DNA from 2 places in the Paraburkholderia sp. JHI2823 genome. Region 1 is predicted to be linked to the other one. Evidence: predicted binding sites of a transcription regulator. Region 1 holds the regulator's gene; the other holds the start of a gene.

Region 1 (9,611 bases):
ACTCAAGAACAAGCACATCGTGCTGATCGACACGATCGGCATGAGCCAGCGCGACCGCGCCGTGGCCGACCAGATCGCCATGCTGTGCGGCGCGGGGCGCCCCGTGCAGCGTCTCTTGCTGCTCTCGGCCACGAACCACGGCGACACGCTCAACGAAGTCGTGCAGGCCTACCAGAGCGGCCCGGAAAACGCGCCGCTCACGGGCTGCATTCTCACCAAGCTCGACGAGGCGACCAACCTCGGCAGCGCGCTCGACACCGTGCTGCGCTACAAGCTGCCCGTGCATTACGTCTCGACGGGCCAGAAAGTGCCCGAAAACCTTTACGTGGCGACGCGGCGTTTCCTGATTCGCAGCGCCTTTTGCATTCCGCGCGACCGCTCGCCGTTCGTGCCGCACGAGGACGACATCCCGGCGCTCCTCTCTGCGTTGTCGATTCGTTCGGGCTCGCAGGCTCCCGAGGTACGGTTTGGATAAGTTTGTGATCGATCAGGCCGAAGGGCTGCGACGTCTGCTGGCGCGCGAAGGCTCGCGCGTGGTCGCGGTGACGGGCGGCTCGGGCTCGCCCGGGCGCACGACCGCCGTGGTCAATCTCGCGGCGGCGCTCACCGCGCAGGGCAAGGATGTGCTCGTGATCGACGAGTGCCTCGGGCCGCGCTCGGTGTGCTCGCTCTTGGGCGGCGTGCGCGGCGCGGGCAATTTCGCCGCGGTGATGCGCGGCGAGCTCACGCTCGAAGAGGCCGTCGGCCGTCACGCGCTCGGCTTCGGCGTGCTCGCTGCATCGCGTGACAACCGCGCCCAGTACACGAGCGCTCAGCTGCGCAAGGTGATTTCCGGACCCGCCGACATCGTGCTGATCGACGCGCAGCTCGACGCCGAAGGCGCCCTCTCGCCGCTCGCGATGCACGCGCACGACGTGCTGATCGTGATGCGCATCGGCGCGCAGGCGATCACCGACGCCTACGCGTGCATGAAACGGCTGCACTTCGCGCATGCGATCGCGCAGTTCCGCGTGCTCGCGACCCACGTGGCGAACGCGAGCGACGCGCACGCCGCGATCGAGAATCTCGCGGGCGTGGCGGGGCGCTACCTGAGCGTGTCGCTCGAGAGCGCCGGCTGCGTCGCCGCCGATCAGCACATGGCGCAGGCGCTCAAGCTCGCGCGCTGCATCGTCGATGCGTTTCCTTCGACGGCCGCTGCGCGCGACTTCCGGCACGTGGCTTCCGAGCTGCCGCACTGGCCGATGCGACCTGCCGTGTCGGCATGTTCGCCGGCTACGGCGCGCGCCAACGCCGCGTTCGCGAGCGCGGACGCGCGTCGCTGGTACGACCGCGAAACGGTGGGCGAAGCGGTGGGCGAAACGCTCGTCGACCAGCAGGACGGAGCAAGACTGCAAGCCCTCGCGGCGCATGCGCTGCATGACGCCGGGGATCTGGACGGCGCGCCGCACGCGGCAGCCGAGGCAAACGCAGGACACACCGCACACAGCACGCTCGCCGCGAACGCCGATTCGTTCGCGGCGGCCGTGACGGGTGTGCATTCCGCACCCGACGCGACATCTGCGTCCGCGGCCCACGTGGGCTGGCGGGCCGACGCGCCCGCACAGCGGCCGTCGCCGCGGCACGTCTGACGTGCGCACGACGTTGCCGCAAGGGAGATGAGAAGTGGAGAGCACGATGTACAACGCTCAAGGAAAGATTTCGCAGGCCGACGTGCTGGCGAAATACGCGCCGCTCGTAAGACGGCTCGGCTTGCAGCTCGTGGCCAAGATGCCGGCGAGCGTGGACCTCGACGACCTGATCCAGGCGGGCATGATCGGCCTGCTCGACGCGGCGAACCGCTACAAGGAAGATCAGGGCGCGCAGTTCGAGACCTACGCGAGCCAGCGCATTCGCGGCGCGATGCTCGACGAGTTGCGCAGCAACGACTGGCTGCCGCGCAGCCTGCGCCGCACGTCGCGTGAAGTGGAGAGCGCGGTGCACAAGGTGGAGCAGCGGCTTGGCCGCTCGGCGAGCGAAACGGAGATCGCCGAGCACCTGCAGATGCCGCTCGACGAGTACCAGTCGATGCTGCAGGATCTGCACGGCAGCCAGCTCATTTACTACGAAGACTTTGACCGCTCCGCCGAAGACGAGCCGTTCCTCGACCGCTACTGCGTCGATCATTCGGACCCGCTTTCGGCGCTGCTCGACGACAGTCTGCGCGGCGCGCTCGTCGAGGCGATCGACCGGCTGCCCGAGCGCGAGAAGCTTCTCATGTCGCTCTACTACGAGCGCGGCATGAACCTGCGCGAGATCGGCGCGGTGATGGAGGTGAGCGAGTCGCGCGTGTGCCAGCTGCACAGCCAGGCGGTGGCGCGCTTGCGCACGCGGCTGCGTGAGATGTCGTGGGCGGGCACGGAGAATTGAGGCCAGTAGGGGAGGCGTGCATATCAGCGCGGGGTGCAGTGCAGTGAAAGAGCCGGTGTGCGCGAGCCACCGGCTTTTTTGTTGGCGCGTTCGACAGCAGAAACGAAAAAGCCGAAGCACGGCCGCTTCGGCTTTTTCACATCGACAAACGAACCGCGCGAGCGCCTACAGCCCGAACGCCGGCAGCCGCCCGTCGGGACCGTACAGCATTGCGCCGTTGCCCGTGTCGCCGCGCAGGATCGCGAGCGCGCGGCGGTTATGCTCCATGCGCGTGCGGATCATCATGCCGATCGTGAGGTTCCTGCGGCGCGCGCGCTCGGTCGCGCCCTTGAGCAGCGCCCACTGGCTCGCGAGACGCGTGTCGCCGTCGCAGGCCATCTCGATGCCCTTGCGTCCGCCGGGCAGACCGAGGCCGGCGAGTTGCGCGTCGCGCGCCTTTTCGAGACCCGCGAGACGCTGCGTGAGCGTCGTCTTCTGCTCGACGATCTGCGGCAGCGTGTCCATGCCGTCTGCCGACACGAGCGCCTTCTCTTCGCAGGCGAGCAGCGACGCGAACGCTTCAACGGCGGCGTGTTCGTCGATCAGTGTGGCCAACAAGGCATCTTTCATTGCGAGGCACCCGGAAAACAGTGTTTGTGCAGCGCTCGTGCGTCGAACATCAGTTGAGCGACGTCGGCTTCAGGAGGTCGCGCGCGGTCTGGATCACGCCGTCGGCGATCTTGCCGGAGTCGATCTGCAGCGTGCCGTTGCGGATCGCATCCTTGATCGACTGAACGTGGGCCATGTCGATGTCGGCGGCACCGCTCGCCGCGAGCGAACGCAGCGTCGACGAGAGAGAGGAGAGGCTCACGTTCGCGTCTCCTTGAGAGGCGCCGGAAGTGCCGGCGGCGCTCGCGCCGCTGGACGTGGCGGCATTGCCGGTGTTCGTGGCGCTCACGGCGCCGGTCGAATCGCTTTGCGAACGCGCGAGGCCATCCCGCACGGCGCGCGGCTCATTGCGGGTGGAAGTGTCAACTTTCACGATGGGCTTTCCTGATCGATTTGACCTTGATAACGGCATAGGCCCGGCCGAACTTTAGCGTGAAAGTCCCAACGTTACATGCTGTTACGTGTGCCTGCGCACACAGCGGCGTACCGCCGCGCGAGCGCCAGGCCTGGGGGCGAGGGGGCTCTTGCCGCCCGGACAGGCCGCTGAAAACCGGCCTGAACCGGCCCTAGATCTGCACCTGCACGGTGCCGGCGTCCTTGACCACGCCCGTGATGACCTGTCCCCCGCTCGTGCGTACGCGCACCTGCTGGCCGGGCTCGCCGTTATTGAGCGCGCTGCCTTCGGCGGAGATCGTGAAGTTGGTGCCCACGGCGATCACCTTGACGGTCTGTCCGATGATCACCGAGGCCGCGCTGCGCAGCATATCGGAGCGCAGCGGCAGTCCGGCGGAGATGCGCGCGAGCGCGACGGCGCCGCGCGCCTGGTTGGGATCGGTGATGATGGTTTGCGGCAGGCTCGCGAGGTCGCCCGAACGCGGCGTGAAGTCGGCGGCGGAGAGCACCTCGCCCGCGCCGATCTGCCGGGAGGCCACGTAGTACGTCACCTCGATGGCAATGCGCGCGCCTACGTAGAGCGTCCACGGCCTGGCGCCGATGCAGCGCACGCCCACCGTCATGCGGCCGAAGGTGCGCGCACCAGGCGGCATGAACGGTTCGAGCGAGGCGCAGGCCGCGAGGCCGCGCGGGAAAACCGGATTGACGGTGATGCTCACATGGCCCGGCAGGCCCGCCGACTGTTGCTGAAGATAGGCGAGCACGGCCGCGCGGACCGATTCGCCGTCCTGCTGGCCGGGCGGCGCGGCCTGGGCGTTCGCGCTTCCATTGACGTTGGCGTTGGCGTTCGCATTTGTATTGGCGTTGGCGTTCGCAACCGGCCTCGCTCCGGCGGCCGGGTTCGTTGCCGCTGCATCGACGACCACCGGGGCGACGCGGTTCGCGGCGGCCGCGACATTCACGCGCTGGAGCGCGCCCGCGTTGTACGCATTGGCGGCCGGCACGCGCATGGGTTGAGCGCTCGTCCCCGGCGCGGGAATCGTGACGATGCGCGGCGCATCGCCTTGCGACGCGCGCTCGCCAGGACCCGGGATCGTGATCATGCCATTCGCGTCGACGCCTGCGCGCGCATCTTCGGGCACGCCGCGCGTGTTCAGATCGGCGTAGCTCGACGCGCGTAGCGGCGCGGAGCCATTTGCGGCATTCGCGGACCCACTCGCTGCAGCATTCGCCGCCGCGCCGACGCCGGCGCCGGCGCTGCGCGCCGCGGGCTTCGCGGGAGCGGCGAGCAGCGCGTTCATCTGCGCGGCGTCGGCGCCGGCGCGCTCGCCGTTGCCTGCAATGAAGATCTGGCCGCCCGCGCCCTGGGGCTGGGTTTGTGCCTGCGTTTGTGCCTGTGCCTGGGTCGGTACTTGTGTCTGCGCCGCGGTTTGCGCCTGGGCGAGCGCGCCGCCAAGGGCGCACGCCATCACGCAGGTCCACGAAGCGGCCCGTGAAACAGCCCACGACAGCGCGCGCGCACGCCGTTCCAGGCCGGCGCGCGGCTCGCGGAATGAGGCTGTTTGCGGCATCGTCGTTCTCCATCGAATGCATTGACACGCCTCGCATTCTAGGCGGCGGCCCCCGCTCGCTTGCTTCGAATAGAGGGGCGCTTTACCGGCTATTCGTCCGATTGGTTCTTGCCACCCGCGCCTAATATTCCACTCCATGCGCAAAAGCCTTCGGGCTGCGCGCCTAACGTTTGCGCGGGATTTCCCGCCGATGGCGAAGCCGCCGCGCCCACGCCGAGACCCCTTTCTTCTCACGGAGAACGCCCGATGCTGGACAAACTCGATGCCGAATTCGCCTTTGGGCGCGAAGCGCTCGATGTGCGCGCCACGCGCCAGGCATTGATCTCCTCGAACATCGCGAACGCCGACACGCCCGGTTACCAGGCGCGCGACGTGGACTTCTCGGCCTCGCTCGCGGGCGCGCTCAGGCAGCAAGGCGCGGTGAGCGGCACGGCGGGGGCCTTGGCGCGCACGGCGGGCGGCAACGCCCAGCCGCTCGCGATGGCGCAGCCGGCAGGCGTGACGAGCGGCATGCAGATGGCGACCACGGAGTCGGCTCACCTCGCCGGCGACGCGAAGCTGATCCCGACGGGCGGCCCGGCCGACACCTACAAGAGCCAGCTCATGTATCGCGTGCCGGTGCAGCCTGCGCTGGACGGCAACACGGTCGATCTCGACACCGAGCGCGTGCAGTTTGCCGACAACGCGCTGCACTTCGAGTCGGGCATGACGGTGGTCTCGCAGCAGATCAAGACGATGCTGTCCGCGATCACCTCGGGCTCGAGCTGATCGAGCGAGCGCGGAGCCACGCACGAGCAACGAGCAAACAACGAGTAAGCAACGAACAAGCAGCGACCAACGCGCGTGTCCCGCGCACTTGATGTGAGGTCAATGAAACCATGCCATCCCTGATGAACATCTTCAGCGTTGCCGGCTCCGCCATGACGGCGGAATCGCAGCGCCTGAACGTGACGGCGTCCAATCTCGCCAACGCCGACAGCACGACCGGCCCCGACGGCCAGCCCTACAAGGCGAAGCAGGTCGTGTTCGCGGTGAATCCGCTCGGCGGCGCGCGCACGGCCTCGGGCCAGCAGGTGGGCGGCGTGAGGGTGACGGGCGTGGTCGACGACCCCACGCCGATGAAAGAGACCTACGATCCCGCCAATCCTTCCGCCAACGCCGACGGCTACGTGACGATGCCCAACGTCGATCCGGTGCAGGAGATGGTGAACATGATCTCGGCGTCGCGCTCGTACCAGGCCAACGTCGAAACGCTGAACACGGCGAAGCAGCTGATGCTCAAGACGCTGACGATCGGCACCTGAGCCGGCAGTCGAGTCGCCGCAAGCACTGCGCAGCAAATTCATAGAACGCAGTCAATACAGAGACCAGCGGGCGCGAAACCCTGTGCCGCCCGCCACCACACGCCACGCACGAAGCGCAATCGAGGAGAACGCGTTGAGTTCCAGCAGCACAACCATCGGTGGGACCACCACCACTGTGTCGCAGCAACTGCTCGACACCATGAACGGCACGAGCTCGGCGAGCTCGGCGGGTTCGTCGGGTTCGTCCTCGTCGACGAGCGCCAGCAACCTGCAGACCACGTTCCTGCAGCTGCTCGTCGCGCAGTTGCAGAACCAGGATCCGACCAACCCGATGGACAGCTCGCAGATGACCTCGCAGCTCGCCCAGATCAACACGGTTTCGGGGATCCAGCAGCTCAACACGTCGCTCACGTCGCTCTCCACGCAGCTGTCGGCGGGCCAGAACGCGCAGGCCGCGCTGCTGATCGGCTCGAACGTGCTCGCGGCGGGCAGCAGCGCCACGGTGTCGAGCGGCACGGCGCCGCAACTAGGCGTCACGCTGCCTTCGGCCGTTTCGGATGTGAAGCTCACGATCACCAACGCGGCAGGCCAGGTCGTCAACACGTTCGATCTCGGCGCGCAGTCGGCCGGCACCGTGCCGGTCACGTGGAACGGCAAGGACAGCGCGGGCAACACGGTTGCCGACGGCACCTACAAGGTCACCGCCACCGCGACGACCAACGGCCAGTCCGCCACGGCGACGGCGCTCGTCGCCAGCCAGGTGCAGGGCGTGGTCCAGCAGTCGGACGGCAGCGCGGGCCTGAAGCTCGCCAACGGCAAGACGGTCGCGCTTTCGAGCGTCGCCGCCATTCTCTGAACACGATAAACGCGGAGTAGACACACATGGGCTACCAGCAAGGATTGAGCGGCCTCCACGCGTCGGCGAACGACCTCGACGTGATCGGCAACAACATCGCGAACGCGAACACGACCGGCTTCAAGCAGAGCACGGCGCAGTTCGCCGACGTCTACGCGAACACCATCGCGACTTCCGTGGGCAACCAGATCGGCCTCGGCGCCGCGCTCTCGACCGTGCAGCAGGATTTCGCGCAAGGCACGATCAACACGACGGGCCAGGCGCTCAATGTGGCGATCAACGGCAACGGCTTCTTCCAGATGTCGAACAACGGCACGATCACGTACTCGCGCAACGGCGTGTTCCAGCTCAACAAGAACGGCTTTATCACCGATGCGGCGGGCCACGACCTGATGGGCTACGCCGCGAATTCCACCGGCGTGGTCAATACGGCGCAGACCGTGCCGCTCCAGGTGCCGACCACCAACATCGCGCCGCTCGCGACGAAGAACATCACCGCGCAGCTGAACCTGAACGCCCAGGCGACGACGCCGACCACCACGCCGTTCAGCGCGACGGATTCGACGAGCTACACGTATTCGACGTCGATCACGACCTACGACACGCTAGGCGGCACGCAGCAGGTCAACATGTACTTCGTCAAGGACGCGACGAGCGGCCAGTGGGACGTGTACGCGGGCCAGAGCGGTGCGGTTTCGCAGCTCGGCACGGCGCAGTTCAGCAGCGCCGGCGCGCTCCAGAGCATCGTGGCCACGGCCCCGGCGACGACCAACGGGACCACGTCGTTCTCGTTCAGCATCAACCCGACGGACGGCTCGACGACGCCGCAGGCGCTGACGCTCGACTTCACGGGCACGACGCAGTACGGCTCGGCCAACGGCGTGAACAGTCTCGCGCAGGACGGCTACGCGAGCGGCACGCTCGCGAACTTCTCGATCGGCTCGGACGGCACCATCACCGGCAACTACTCGAACGGCCAAACCATGGCGCTCGGCCAGATCGTGCTCGCCAACTTCAACAACCCGAACGGCCTCATCGATCTGGGCGGCAACCAGTACCAGGAAACGAACGCATCGGGCGTCGCGCAGGTCTCCACGCCGGGCAGCACGAACCACGGCACGCTCACGGGCGGCGCGCTCGAAGCGTCGAACGTCGACCTGACCAACCAGCTCGTCGACCTGATCACGGCCCAGCGCAACTACCAGGCGAACGCGCAGACCATCAAGACCCAGCAGACCGTCGACCAGACGCTGCTGCAGATGTAACGCGCCTAACCACGTACCGGGCACATCATGGACCGACTGATCTATACCGCGATGACGGGCGCGACCCAGGCGCTCGAGCAGCAGGCCGTCGTCGCGAACAACCTCGCGAATGTCTCGACTACGGGCTTTCGCGCGCAGCTCGCCAACTTTCGCGCCGTGCCGATGGCGTTCGGCGACGGCTCGACGGTGAACGACCAGACCACGCGCACCTTCGTGCTCTCGGCAACGCCTGGGTCGGACATGACGCCCGGGGCGATCTCGCGCACCGGCAACCCGCTCGACATCGCGATCCAGGGCGCGGGCTTCATGGCGGTGCAGACGGCCGACGGCAACGAGGCGTACACGCGTGCGGGCAACCTGCACGTCGATGAAAACGGCCAGCTCGTCACCGCCTCCAACCTGCAGGTGATCGGCGGCGGCGGCCCGATCGCGGTGCCGCCCGGTTCGGCGGTCACGATCGGCAAGGACGGCACGATTTCGGTCGTCGCGCCGGGCAGCCCGCCCAGCGCGGTCGCGATGATCGACCAGATCAAGTTCGTCAATCCGCCGGCGGGCTCGCTCACGCGCGGCGACGACGGCCTCTTTCGCACGGCGGACGGCAATCCCGCCGACGCGGACCGGACCGTGCAGGTCGCGACCGAATCGCTCGAGGGCAGCAACGTGAACCCCGTGGCGGCGATGGTCTCGATGATCACCAACGCGCGCCAGTTCCAGATGCAAACCAAGCTGCTGCAGAACGCAGACCAGAACGAACAGAGCGCGAACCAGCTGCTCAACTTCAGCTAAGCACATTCAAGGCCGCCGGTCTCGCAGATAAAAATCGCAGACCACGGGCCGGGAGAAAGACACCGTGAACCGATCGCTCTACATCGCCGCTACCGGCATGAACGCCCAGCAGGCGCAAATGGACGTGATCTCGAACAACCTCGCGAACGTGAGCACCAATGGCTTCAAGGGCTCGCGCGCGGTGTTCGAGGATCTCATGTACCAGACGCTGCGCCAGCCGGGTGCGAACTCGACCCAGGAAACCGAACTGCCCTCGGGCAGCCAGGTCGGCACCGGCGTGCAGCAGATCGCGACCGAGCGCATCTTCACGCAAGGCAATCTGCAGCAAACGGGCAACTCGAAGGACGTGGCGATCAACGGCGCGGGCTTCTTCCAGGTGCAG
Region 2 (9,611 bases), on a different contig from region 1:
CCGCTCGTCCGTGTGCTCGAACTGTCGCGGCCCGAACTCATAGAGTTCGACGCCGGCCCTGAGCAGCGGCACCCGGTACGGGCTGTAGCCTGCCTGGACGGCCACGGCGTCGGTGGCGGCGAGCGAGTTGGTCAGGATCGCCACGCGCACGCCGCGCGCGGTCAGCGCCCGAAGCGTCTCGACGCCCGCCTCGTGCGGCACGAAGTAGGGCGAAAAGACCAGCACGCTGCTGTGAGCCTGATGGATGCGCTCGAGCAGCGCCTTCATGGCGTCGCCGAGCTGGCCTTGCTCGGCGCCTGCGATCTTGCCGGGCGAGTCGGCCACGAACGTCCATTTCGCCCAGACGAGCCCGAGGCCGTTCTCCGCGATCTGCTGCGCGAGCGGCGTGGCGTTGAGCGGCTTGGCGTTGTACGGCTCGGCGCTCTCGCGCCAGTGCTTGCGCAGGTCGTCGCGCGCGGTGTCCAGATCGTGCGGCGCGAACTTCTGATGATTGAGCACGTTCAAGGGGTAGGAGACCGGGCTGTTCCAGTACTCGTCGAAGCTTGCCGAAACGCTTTGCGCGACCGGCCCGGCCGAGAGCACGTCGAGATCGCGGAAGTCGATCGTCGGGCTGGCGCTGAAATATTCGTCGCCGAGATTGCGGCCGCCGACGATCGCCATCTCGTTGTCCGCGATCGTCGCCTTGTTGTGCATGCGGCGCGTGAACTGGTCGACGTTCGTGAAGAAGTTGCGCGTGCGCAGGTACATCGACTCGCCCGTGCTGCCGTACGGATTGAACACGCGGATCTGGATGTTGGGATGGCTGTTGAGCGCGGCCATCAGGCGGTCGATGTCGTGGAAATTCAGGTCGTCGACGAGCATGCGCACGCGCACGCCGCGATCGGCCGCGTGAAGCGCCGAGCCGAGCAGCAGCTTGCCGGTGGTGTCTTCGTTGGCGACGTAGTACTGCATATCGAGTGTCTTCGTCGCCGCGCGCCCGAGCGCGACGCGCATTTGCAGCGAGTCGGTCCCGGTGGCCAGCAGGCGAAAGCCGGATTGGCCGGGATGCGCGGCTTCGGGTGCGGCTAGCGCGGCACCGAGCGGTGTGGCTGCCGCTTCGGCCGCAGTCAGCGCGGCGCTCGTTTCACGCGGATAGTCGGTGGCGGGCGGCCGTGTTGCGCAGCCCGCGACGAGCGCGAGGCAAGCGAGCGCGAACCGGGCCAGCATCGGCGGCGAGGCCGAGCGTCGGGTAACGGCTTCGGACGGGGCAGGATGCACGGGCAAGCGGATCCTCCAAAGCGGCACGCCGCGTGGGGCGTTATGGTTCGCTTTCATTGCACGGCTTCACGAAGTATTTACGGGAAGCCGCTCGCGGGACTTGCGCAGGCGAACATGCTGCTACCGCAATTTTCGGGCCGAAGCGATAAGGCGCGCTGGGGACGCATGGCGGAGGCAGTTCGAGCCTGTGTTTATCGCGCACGCCGCGCCGCTTTGCCAACCGGGGCAACGCCCGGCAGGGCGGCAAGCGGCAAGAACTCGCGCTTGCCGGGCATCGCGCCGAGGCCTGGCTCTGCGTGCGCACTATCGAACCGGCAGGGCGCGCCGCCGAGCGGACGCTTCACTCCACGCGGTTCGCATTGGCGGCGGGGGCCAGCACGTGCTGGCTCATGCGATGAAAGCGCCACGTCATGAGCACGGCGACGCTGGCGAGCCCCGCCGCAAGGCCCCACCAGAGTCCGAGTGCACCGAGATCGAAGCGGAACGCGAGTGCGTAACCGAGCGGAAAGCCGATGCCCCAGTAGCCGAGCGTGGCCGCGAGCATGGGCACGCGCGTGTCCTTCAGACCGCGCAGGCAGCCCGAGCCCACGGTTTGCGCGCCGTCGACGATCTGGAAGATGGCCGCGACGCCGAGCAGCGTGGCGGCGAGCCCGACCGTGTGGGCGTTGGCCGGATCGTCGAGATGCAGGTAGAGCCCGACGATCCAGTGCGGCGCGAGCACCATCACGAGCGCCGAGAGCGACATGAAACCCACGCCTAGCCCCAGCGCGACGAAACCCGCATGGCGTGCGGCGCGCGGCGCGCCCGCGCCGGCCCAGTAACCCACGCGCACGTTGGCCGCCTGACCGATCGCGAGCGGCACCATGAAGGTGACGGAGGCGACGTTAAGCGCGATCTGGTGCGCGGCGAGCGGCGTCTCTCCGAGCAGGCCGGCGAGCAGGCCGGTGGCGAGAAAGAGCGTCGCCTCCACGGCGTAGGTGATCGCGACCGGCCAGCCGATCGTGAATAGCTCGCCCATCAGCGGCGCCGTGGGCCGGCGCGCAATGACGAAATGCTGGTGCGACGGCCGCAGGTGCAGCAGCGCCATCAGCACGAAGGCGGTGAGCCACACCGTGATCGTCGTCGCGACCGCCGAGCCGAGAAAGCCGAGGCGCGGCAGGCTCCACATGCCGTGGATCAGCCCGTAGTTGAGAAAGCCGTTGATGAACACGCACGCAACCGACACCCAGAGAAGCCGTCGCGCCGCGCCGATGGCGGGCAGGAACGAGCGCATGAGCCCCACGCCGATCAGGCTCGCGGGCGCGCCCCAGCGCAGCACGGCCGTGTATTCGCCGATGTGGTGGGCGAGCAGCGTCGGCTCGCCGAGCGCGCGCAGGATCGGCTCGGCAAACGAGAGCAGCGCGAAGGCCGGCAGCGAGAGCAGCAGGGAAAGCGCGAAGCCGGTCCAGTAGATGTGCGGCACCTGGCTTTCGTTGTCGGCGCCGCGCGCCTGCGCGACGCTCACGCTCACCGAGGTCAGCACGCCTTGCAGCACCGTCACCACGACGAAGAACAGATTGGCGCCGAGGCCGCCCGCGGCGAGCGCGTCGGCGCCGAGCGAGCCGAGCAGCACCGTGTCGGTGACGCTCATCGCCATTTGCGAGAGCTGGGCGATCGCGAGGGGCGCGGCGAGGCGGGCGGTGTCGGCGGCGTGGCGGCGCAGCGTGGGGGGCGCGGAAACGGCGCGTCGGGAGAGCGTGGCTCGAGTCATGAAAAGCAAGCGGCGCGAATGGGTCGCGCCGCACGGCCTGGTTTGTCTGTCGAAAGTGAAAGCTTATTGCTAGACAGCGGCCTTGTCGATCCGAATGCTCAAATATGGTGCATAGCTGGCGTCTGGGCGCAAGTCCGGTCGAGGCTCCCGCGGTGCCTCTGTAGGTGCCTCACTCAGCCGCCTTGATGGCGATGCGAGTATCGCCCAGCAGCACGGCCTGGCCCGCGCGGATCTTGCACGTCTTGCGCAGCTCGACTTCGCCGTCGACCTTCACGGCGCCCGAGGCGACGATCTGCTTGGCCGAGCCGCCGCTATCGGCGAGACCTGTGATCTTCAGGAGGTTGTGCAGTTCGACGTAGTCGCCGGTCAGGGTGAAATCGATGTTGGGCATGGCGGTCTGGAAATTCGGGCGCGCGGCAAGCGCGCGAAGCGGTGAGCATCATAAGCGATGGCGAGCCCCCGCGATACGAGGCTGGAGTGGCGGCGTCGACCGCGGGCGCTGGGCTCTGCGGGTAGCCTGGCGCGGCGGCGTCGGGGGCAGCAGGCGCTGCCGCGCTGTCCCTAAATCCCGCCAGATCGCTGCAGAATCAGGCGCTTGCCGATCCGAGGTGTATGGATATACAGTATGCGTCGCTCCCCTTCGATTCGCCACGTTCATCTCCCTGCGTCCGCCGTGTCCACTGTTTCCGTTGCCGATCCCTCCTCAGTCTCCGTCGCCCTGGACGATGTTGTCCAATCGGGCGCCGATGCGGCCAACGCCGTTTCCGCATGGCTCGCAAAGCTCAACGAAGCGCAGCGCGAGGCCGTCGAGCACGGCGGCGAAGCGGGCTATGCGCCGGGCTCGGCGTTGCCGGGGCCGCTGCTCGTGATCGCGGGCGCGGGCTCGGGCAAGACGAATACGCTGGCTCACCGCGTCGCGCATCTGATCGTCAACGGGGCCGACCCGCACCGCATCCTGCTCCTCACGTTCTCGCGCCGCGCCGCGCAGGAGATGACGCGGCGCGTGGCGCGCATTGCCGCCGGTGCGCCGGGCGCGGCCGCCGCGCTCGCGCAGGGCCTCACCTGGGCAGGCACGTTTCACGGCGTGGGAGCGCGCCTGTTGCGCGAATACGCGGATCACATCGGCCTCTCGCCGGCGTTCACGATCAACGATCGCGAGGATTCCGCCGATCTCATGAACCTCGTGCGCCACGAGCTGGGTTTCTCGGCGAAGGAAAAGCGCTTTCCGTCGAAATCGACGTGTCTTGCGATCTACTCGCGCGCGGTCAACACGGGCGACTCGCTCGCCAACGTGCTCAATCGCTCGTTTTCGTGGTGCCTCGAATGGGAGCCGCAGCTGCGCGCGCTGTTCGCCGCCTACGTGGGCGCCAAGCAGAAGCAGAATGTCCTCGACTACGACGACTTGCTGCTCTACTGGGCGCACATGGCCGCCGAGCCGGCCATCGCCGCCGATCTGGCCGGCCGCTTCGACCATATCCTCGTCGACGAATACCAGGACACCAATCGCCTGCAGGCCTCGATTCTCCTTGCGCTCAAGCCCGATGGCCGGGGCCTCACCGTGGTCGGCGACGATGCTCAGGCGATCTACTCGTTTCGCGGCGCGACCGTGCGCAACATCCTCGACTTCCCGGCACAGTTCGATCCGCCCGCGCGCCAGGTCACGCTAGAGCGCAACTATCGCTCGACGGAGCCGATCCTCGCGGCCTCGAACGCCGTGATCGATGCCGCCGCCGAGCGCTTCACGAAGAACCTGTGGACCGACCGCGCCTCGCAGCAGCGCCCGCGCCTCGTCACGGTCGCCGACGAGGCCACCCAGGCGCGCTACGTCGTCGAGCAGATTCTCGAAGCGCGCGAGGCGGGGATGAAGCTCAAGCAGCAGGCGGTGCTGTTTCGCGCCGCGCATCACAGCGCGACGCTGGAAATCGAGCTCGCGCGGCGCAACATTCCGTTCGTGAAGTTCGGCGGGCTGCGCTTTCTCGATGCCGCCCATGTGAAGGACGTGCTGGCGGTGTTGCGCTGGGCCGAGAATCCGCTCGACCGCGTGGCGGGCTTTCGCGTGACACAGTTGCTGCCCGGCGTCGGGCCCGCCAACGCGGCGCGCCTGCTCGACCAGGTGGCCGCCTGCACGGGCGCATATCGCGCCGCCGAGGCGCTCGCCGCCTTCGCGCCGCCCCCGCGCGCGGCCGAGGACTGGCCCGCGTTCGCCGCGCTGATCGACAGCCTTTGCATGCGCTCGACGCCGTGGCCCGCCGAGTTCGAGCGCGTGCGGCGCTGGTACGAGCCGCATCTGGAGCGCAATCACGAAGACGCCCAGGTGCGCCACGCCGATCTGCTGCAGATGGAGAGCATTGCGAGCACTTATGCCTCGCGCGAGCGCTTTCTCACCGAACTCACGCTCGATCCGCCCGACGCCACGAGCGCCGAATCCGCCGACCCGTTGCTCGACGAGGACTATCTGATCCTCTCGACGATCCACTCCGCGAAAGGGCAGGAGTGGCGCAACGTGTTCGTGCTCAACGGCGTGGACGGCTGCATTCCGTCGGATCTCGGCGCGGGCAGCGACGAGGAGCTGGAAGAGGAGCGGCGTCTGCTCTATGTCGCAATGACACGCGCGAAGGAGGATTTGCACATCGTCGTGCCGCAGCGTTTCTATGTGCACAACCAGGTGGCGTCGGGCGACCGGCACGTGTGGGCGTCGCGCACGCGCTTCATCGCCACGCCCATGCTGCCGCTGTTCGAATCGCGCGCGTGGCCGCCCGCGCCCGTGGCGAGCGCGCCGAGCGCGGCGGGACTTGCCGCCGCCGCACAGGCGAAGGTCGAGATCGCCGCGAAGCTCAGGAAGATGTGGGACTAGCGGGGGCCCGCCGAAGCGGGCACGAGAGGCGGCGCGCCGCGCGGGGGCACGCCGTGCTGGACGTTCAGCGGGGCGCCGGAGTGAGCGCCCGCCTTTTTCTCGCGGGCGCGCCGGCGCTCAGCGCGACTGCTCGCGCGCGGTGCTGCGCGGCGGCGGCGTGAAGAAGTTGCGCAGCCAGGCGGCAAGACGCGTGAACACGTCGTCGGGTTCGTCGACGAAGATCTCGGGCTTGAGCAGCCGCAAATACTCCATGATCTGCTGCGCTTCCTGTTTCTGGAACGCGCCATGCGTGATGCCGAGCCGCAACAGCCCGCGCAGTTCGCCCAGACGCTCGCGCGCCGCGCTGCCGCTCGCCTGCTCGCAGCCGATCTTCGCTTCGTACACACGCTGGCGCAGCGATTCCGCAAGCCGCCACGCAGGTGTCTGCATCGATTCCTCGAGCGCCTGGATGTCCTGCACGCTCGACTTGATCTGCGCCGCGAGCGGATCGATCAGCGAGTCCTCGCCCTGGGCTTCCGTCACGATGGCCGCCGCCCAGTCGCGGCACTGCTTCGATAGCTCGTCGGGCGTCCACTCGGGGCGCGAGGCGAAGCCGAAGCCGAATTCGCCGGCCTGACGCAGCAGGATCGAGACGACCTCGGGAAACTCCTTGTCGAGCGTGCGCTTCGCCCATGCGTACTGGCCGCCCTGCAGAAGCCGCTGCACCGCGTGCTCCGTGAGCGGCGTCATGTTGTCGAGCAGCTTCGCGCGCAGGTAATCCTCGAATTCCGGCGTGGCGAACTGCGGGTCGAGCTTGAGCGAGACGCGCAGGAACGCGTCGAAGTCCTTGCGCAGCGACGCAAGCGTTTCGTCCTTCAGTTTGAGGGTGATCTGCCCCATGTGGTTGCCCCGGTGTAATCCTTATCCCTACTCGCGCGCTCTCGCCGTTCGAGCACGGGCCTGCCACAGCGGGCCTCGACGGGTTTATCGGCGGGGCGGGGTAAAACTTGAGCGCAAGGGCCGAGTGGGGCAGCGAGGCGCTAGCGCAGGACGACGCCTTGCCAGAGGAAAAACACGCCGAGCCCGACCGCGATCGTGAGGAGCGGGCGCTTCGTGAGCGCGCTCACGACGATCGCCGCGAGCGCGCCGACGAGCTGCGGGTTGTGCCACGTCAGCTCGGCGCCGTGACCATGAGGCGAGACGGCCATCGGCACGATGATGGCCGTGAGCACGGTGACCGGCACGAAGCCGAGCGCGGTGCGCACGAGCGGCGGGAAGACGAGCCGCTCGCCGAGCACGAATACGGCGGTGCGCACGAGCCACGTGATCAGGGCCATGCCGAGGATCAGGACGACGTAGTTCATTGCCTGGCTCCTGCGGTGCGCCGAACGGTGGGTGGTTTGCGGGAGCTTTCAGCGGACTCGCGGGCGCCGCGCGGCGAGCCGGGGCGCGAGAGGACGACACCGACGACCACGCCCGCGAGCACCGCGCCGAGCAGCCCGAGCTTGTACGGCCAGTCCTGCCAGAAGAAGGCGAGCGCGCCCGCCGTCGCCGCGGCGGCGAGATAGCGCAGGGCGACGAGCTGCGGCACGACGATGGCGATGAAGGTCGCCACCATCGCGAAATCGAGCCCGAGAGACTGGAGGCCCGGGAACGCCGCGCCGAACAGCAGGCCGGCCGCGGTCCAGAGCTGCCAGTTCAGGTACATCGAAATGCCCGAGCCGAGGAAATGCCACGGCGAGACATCGTTGCCGGGCGGGTGGCGGCGAAAATGCGCCCACGCGACGGCGAAGACCTCGTCGGTGAGCACGCCGCCGAGCACGAGGCGCCAGCGCAGCGGGAGGTGCGCGACGTAAGGCGCGAGCGTGGCGCTGTACAGCACGTGCCGCAGGTTCACGATGAACGTGGTGGCGAGAATCACGGCGAAGTTCGCGTGCGAGGCGATGAGCCCGAGCGCGATGAACTGCGCGGAGCCGGCGAACACGGCGAGCGACATGAACTGGCCGTGCCAGGGCGAAAGCGGGCCCGAGGTGACGAGCGTGCCGAAAATCACGCCGAAGGGCGCGGCGCCGATCATCATGGGAATCGTGTCGCGCGCGCCGGCGACGAATTCCGCGGCTCGCTTCGGATGCGGCCTGGGCCGCGCGTTGGATTGCGTGGTCAAACTGTCCTCCTGATGCAAGGGGACAGGATAGCGGGCGCCCGTGCGCGTGGCTTGTACGTTCTTGCGGCTGCGCGCCAGCGGCGTGCGCGAGACGGCGTGCGCGAGCGGCGTGCGCGAGCGGCGTGCGTCAGGACGACTGCCAGCGCCCCGGCGGCACGCCGAACATGCGGCGAAAGTGTCGCGTGAAATGACTCTGGTCGGTGAAGCCGCTTGCCACGGCGACGTCGGCGACCGTGGCGCCTTCTCGCAGCGGCCCCAATGCGCGTTGCAGACGCAACTGTGTGCGCCACGCGTGCGGCGGCAGCCCGGTCGCCTGCGTGAAAAGCCGTGTGGCGTGAAACGGCGAGAGGCCGACCGCCAGTGCGAGATCGGCCACGCGCAGCGGCGTGGCGAGATCGGCGGCGAGCAGTGCCTTCATCGTCTCGATGCGCGGGTCGTCGGGGCCGTGGCTGAGCGCCGCCTCGCGCGTGCGGCCGTAGCGTGACAGGAGCGTGGAGAGGGCATCGAGCAGGGCGCCTTCCACGGCGAGCAGATCAGGGCAAGGCGCTGAGCGCGCCGCTGGAGCGGCCGCGCGCGAGCAAGGGTGAAGCGCCGCCACGTCTTTCGGCCGCGCGGCCACGGCAGGTTCCGCCACGGCCACGTTGCGTCGACGCCCGGCGTCGGCTTCGAGCAGGCGGTGGGCACGAGAGAGCCGGTGCGCGAGATCGAGATCGTGGATCACCTCGGTATCGAACCACGGCAGCGGCTGCGCGCGCCCGGCGATGTCAACGGCGAGTTCATGCAGGAAATCGACGGGCACGTACATCACCCGATAGCTCCAGCCTTCGTCGACGGCGCGCGAGCCCGTATGCAGCTCGCCCGGATTGATGACCGGCACGGTGCCCGCCGCGGCGACATGCTGCGAGCCGCGATAGCGATAGCACTCCGCGCCGCCCTCTATCACAGGAATCGTGTAGGCCTCGTGCCAGTGGGGCGCGAATGCGTGCTCGTTGTATTCGGCCGTGACGAGGTCCGCGCCGGGCAGCAACGGCGTGCGCCAGTAGCGGGCGGAATCCCGGAAACGCGAGTCGGTCATGGCGAGAAATCCTGCGCAGGACGCCCAGTCTAGCGCAGCGGGATTGCCGTGCCAGCCGGCACCGGCACCGCGGTGACGCTGTTCTTCGCGCTGCCGCTCACCACGCGGTCGCTGTAGGTCAGGTAGACGAGCGCGTTGCGTTTCGCGTCGACCACGCGCACGACGTGCAGCGTCTTGAAGAGAAACGACATGCGCTCGTTGAAGACATCGGCCTGCTGCTTGAGCGGCCCGGAAAACGAGATCGGCCCGACCTGGCGGCAGGCGATCGACGCCTCTGTCGGGTCTTCCGCAATGCCGAGCGTGCCTTTTACGCCGCCCGTGCGTGCGCGCGACACATAGCAGGTGACGCCTTGGACCTGTGGGTCGTCGTAGGCCTCGACGACGACCTTGTCCGAGCCGGTCACGCGGAAGTTGGTATTCACGCTGCCGATCTGCTCGGCATGGGCGGCGGCACCGGCGACGAACGCAACGAGGCTCGCGCAGCCGAGGAGCGGACGTGCAAGGAGGACGGCAAGGCGGTTGGATTTCATGC

The links. The regulator FliA, encoded in region 1, starts transcription of late flagellar genes. The targets are predictions, from matches to a motif close to CTAAAGTTTNNNNNNNNNNNGCCGNTA.
Region 2: a site for FliA is predicted at 6,826-6,852, ahead of VSR34_RS09295 (DUF4088 family protein). Genes of this name have one in related genera too.

The regions. Positions count from the first base shown of each region.
Region 1 covers NZ_JAYMRY010000030.1:88,282-97,892, reverse strand. Annotated here, with positions in the region: gene flhF (flagellar biosynthesis protein FlhF) at 1-475, shown strand, start outside; partial or broken gene VSR34_RS26955 (MinD/ParA family protein) at 468-1,250, shown strand; gene VSR34_RS26950 (RNA polymerase sigma factor FliA) at 1,675-2,406, shown strand; gene VSR34_RS26945 (flagellar protein FlgN) at 2,572-3,015, opposite strand; gene flgM (flagellar biosynthesis anti-sigma factor FlgM) at 3,065-3,427, opposite strand; gene flgA (flagellar basal body P-ring formation chaperone FlgA) at 3,621-5,018, opposite strand; gene VSR34_RS26930 (flagellar basal body protein) at 5,265-5,786, shown strand; gene flgC (flagellar basal body rod protein FlgC) at 5,897-6,322, shown strand; gene VSR34_RS26920 (flagellar hook assembly protein FlgD) at 6,522-7,178, shown strand; gene flgE (flagellar hook protein FlgE) at 7,205-8,443, shown strand; gene flgF (flagellar basal-body rod protein FlgF) at 8,471-9,229, shown strand; gene flgG (flagellar basal-body rod protein FlgG) at 9,294-9,611, shown strand, end outside.
Region 2 covers NZ_JAYMRY010000006.1:61,947-71,557, reverse strand. Annotated here, with positions in the region: gene VSR34_RS09315 (phospholipase D family protein) at 1-1,206, opposite strand, end outside; gene VSR34_RS09310 (MATE family efflux transporter) at 1,598-3,007, opposite strand; gene VSR34_RS09305 (RNA-binding S4 domain-containing protein) at 3,177-3,398, opposite strand; gene VSR34_RS09300 (ATP-dependent helicase) at 3,726-5,861, shown strand; gene VSR34_RS09295 (DUF4088 family protein) at 5,979-6,740, opposite strand; gene VSR34_RS09290 (AzlD domain-containing protein) at 6,881-7,204, opposite strand; gene VSR34_RS09285 (AzlC family ABC transporter permease) at 7,201-7,920, opposite strand; gene VSR34_RS09280 (AraC family transcriptional regulator) at 8,132-9,079, opposite strand; gene VSR34_RS09275 (CreA family protein) at 9,109-9,609, opposite strand.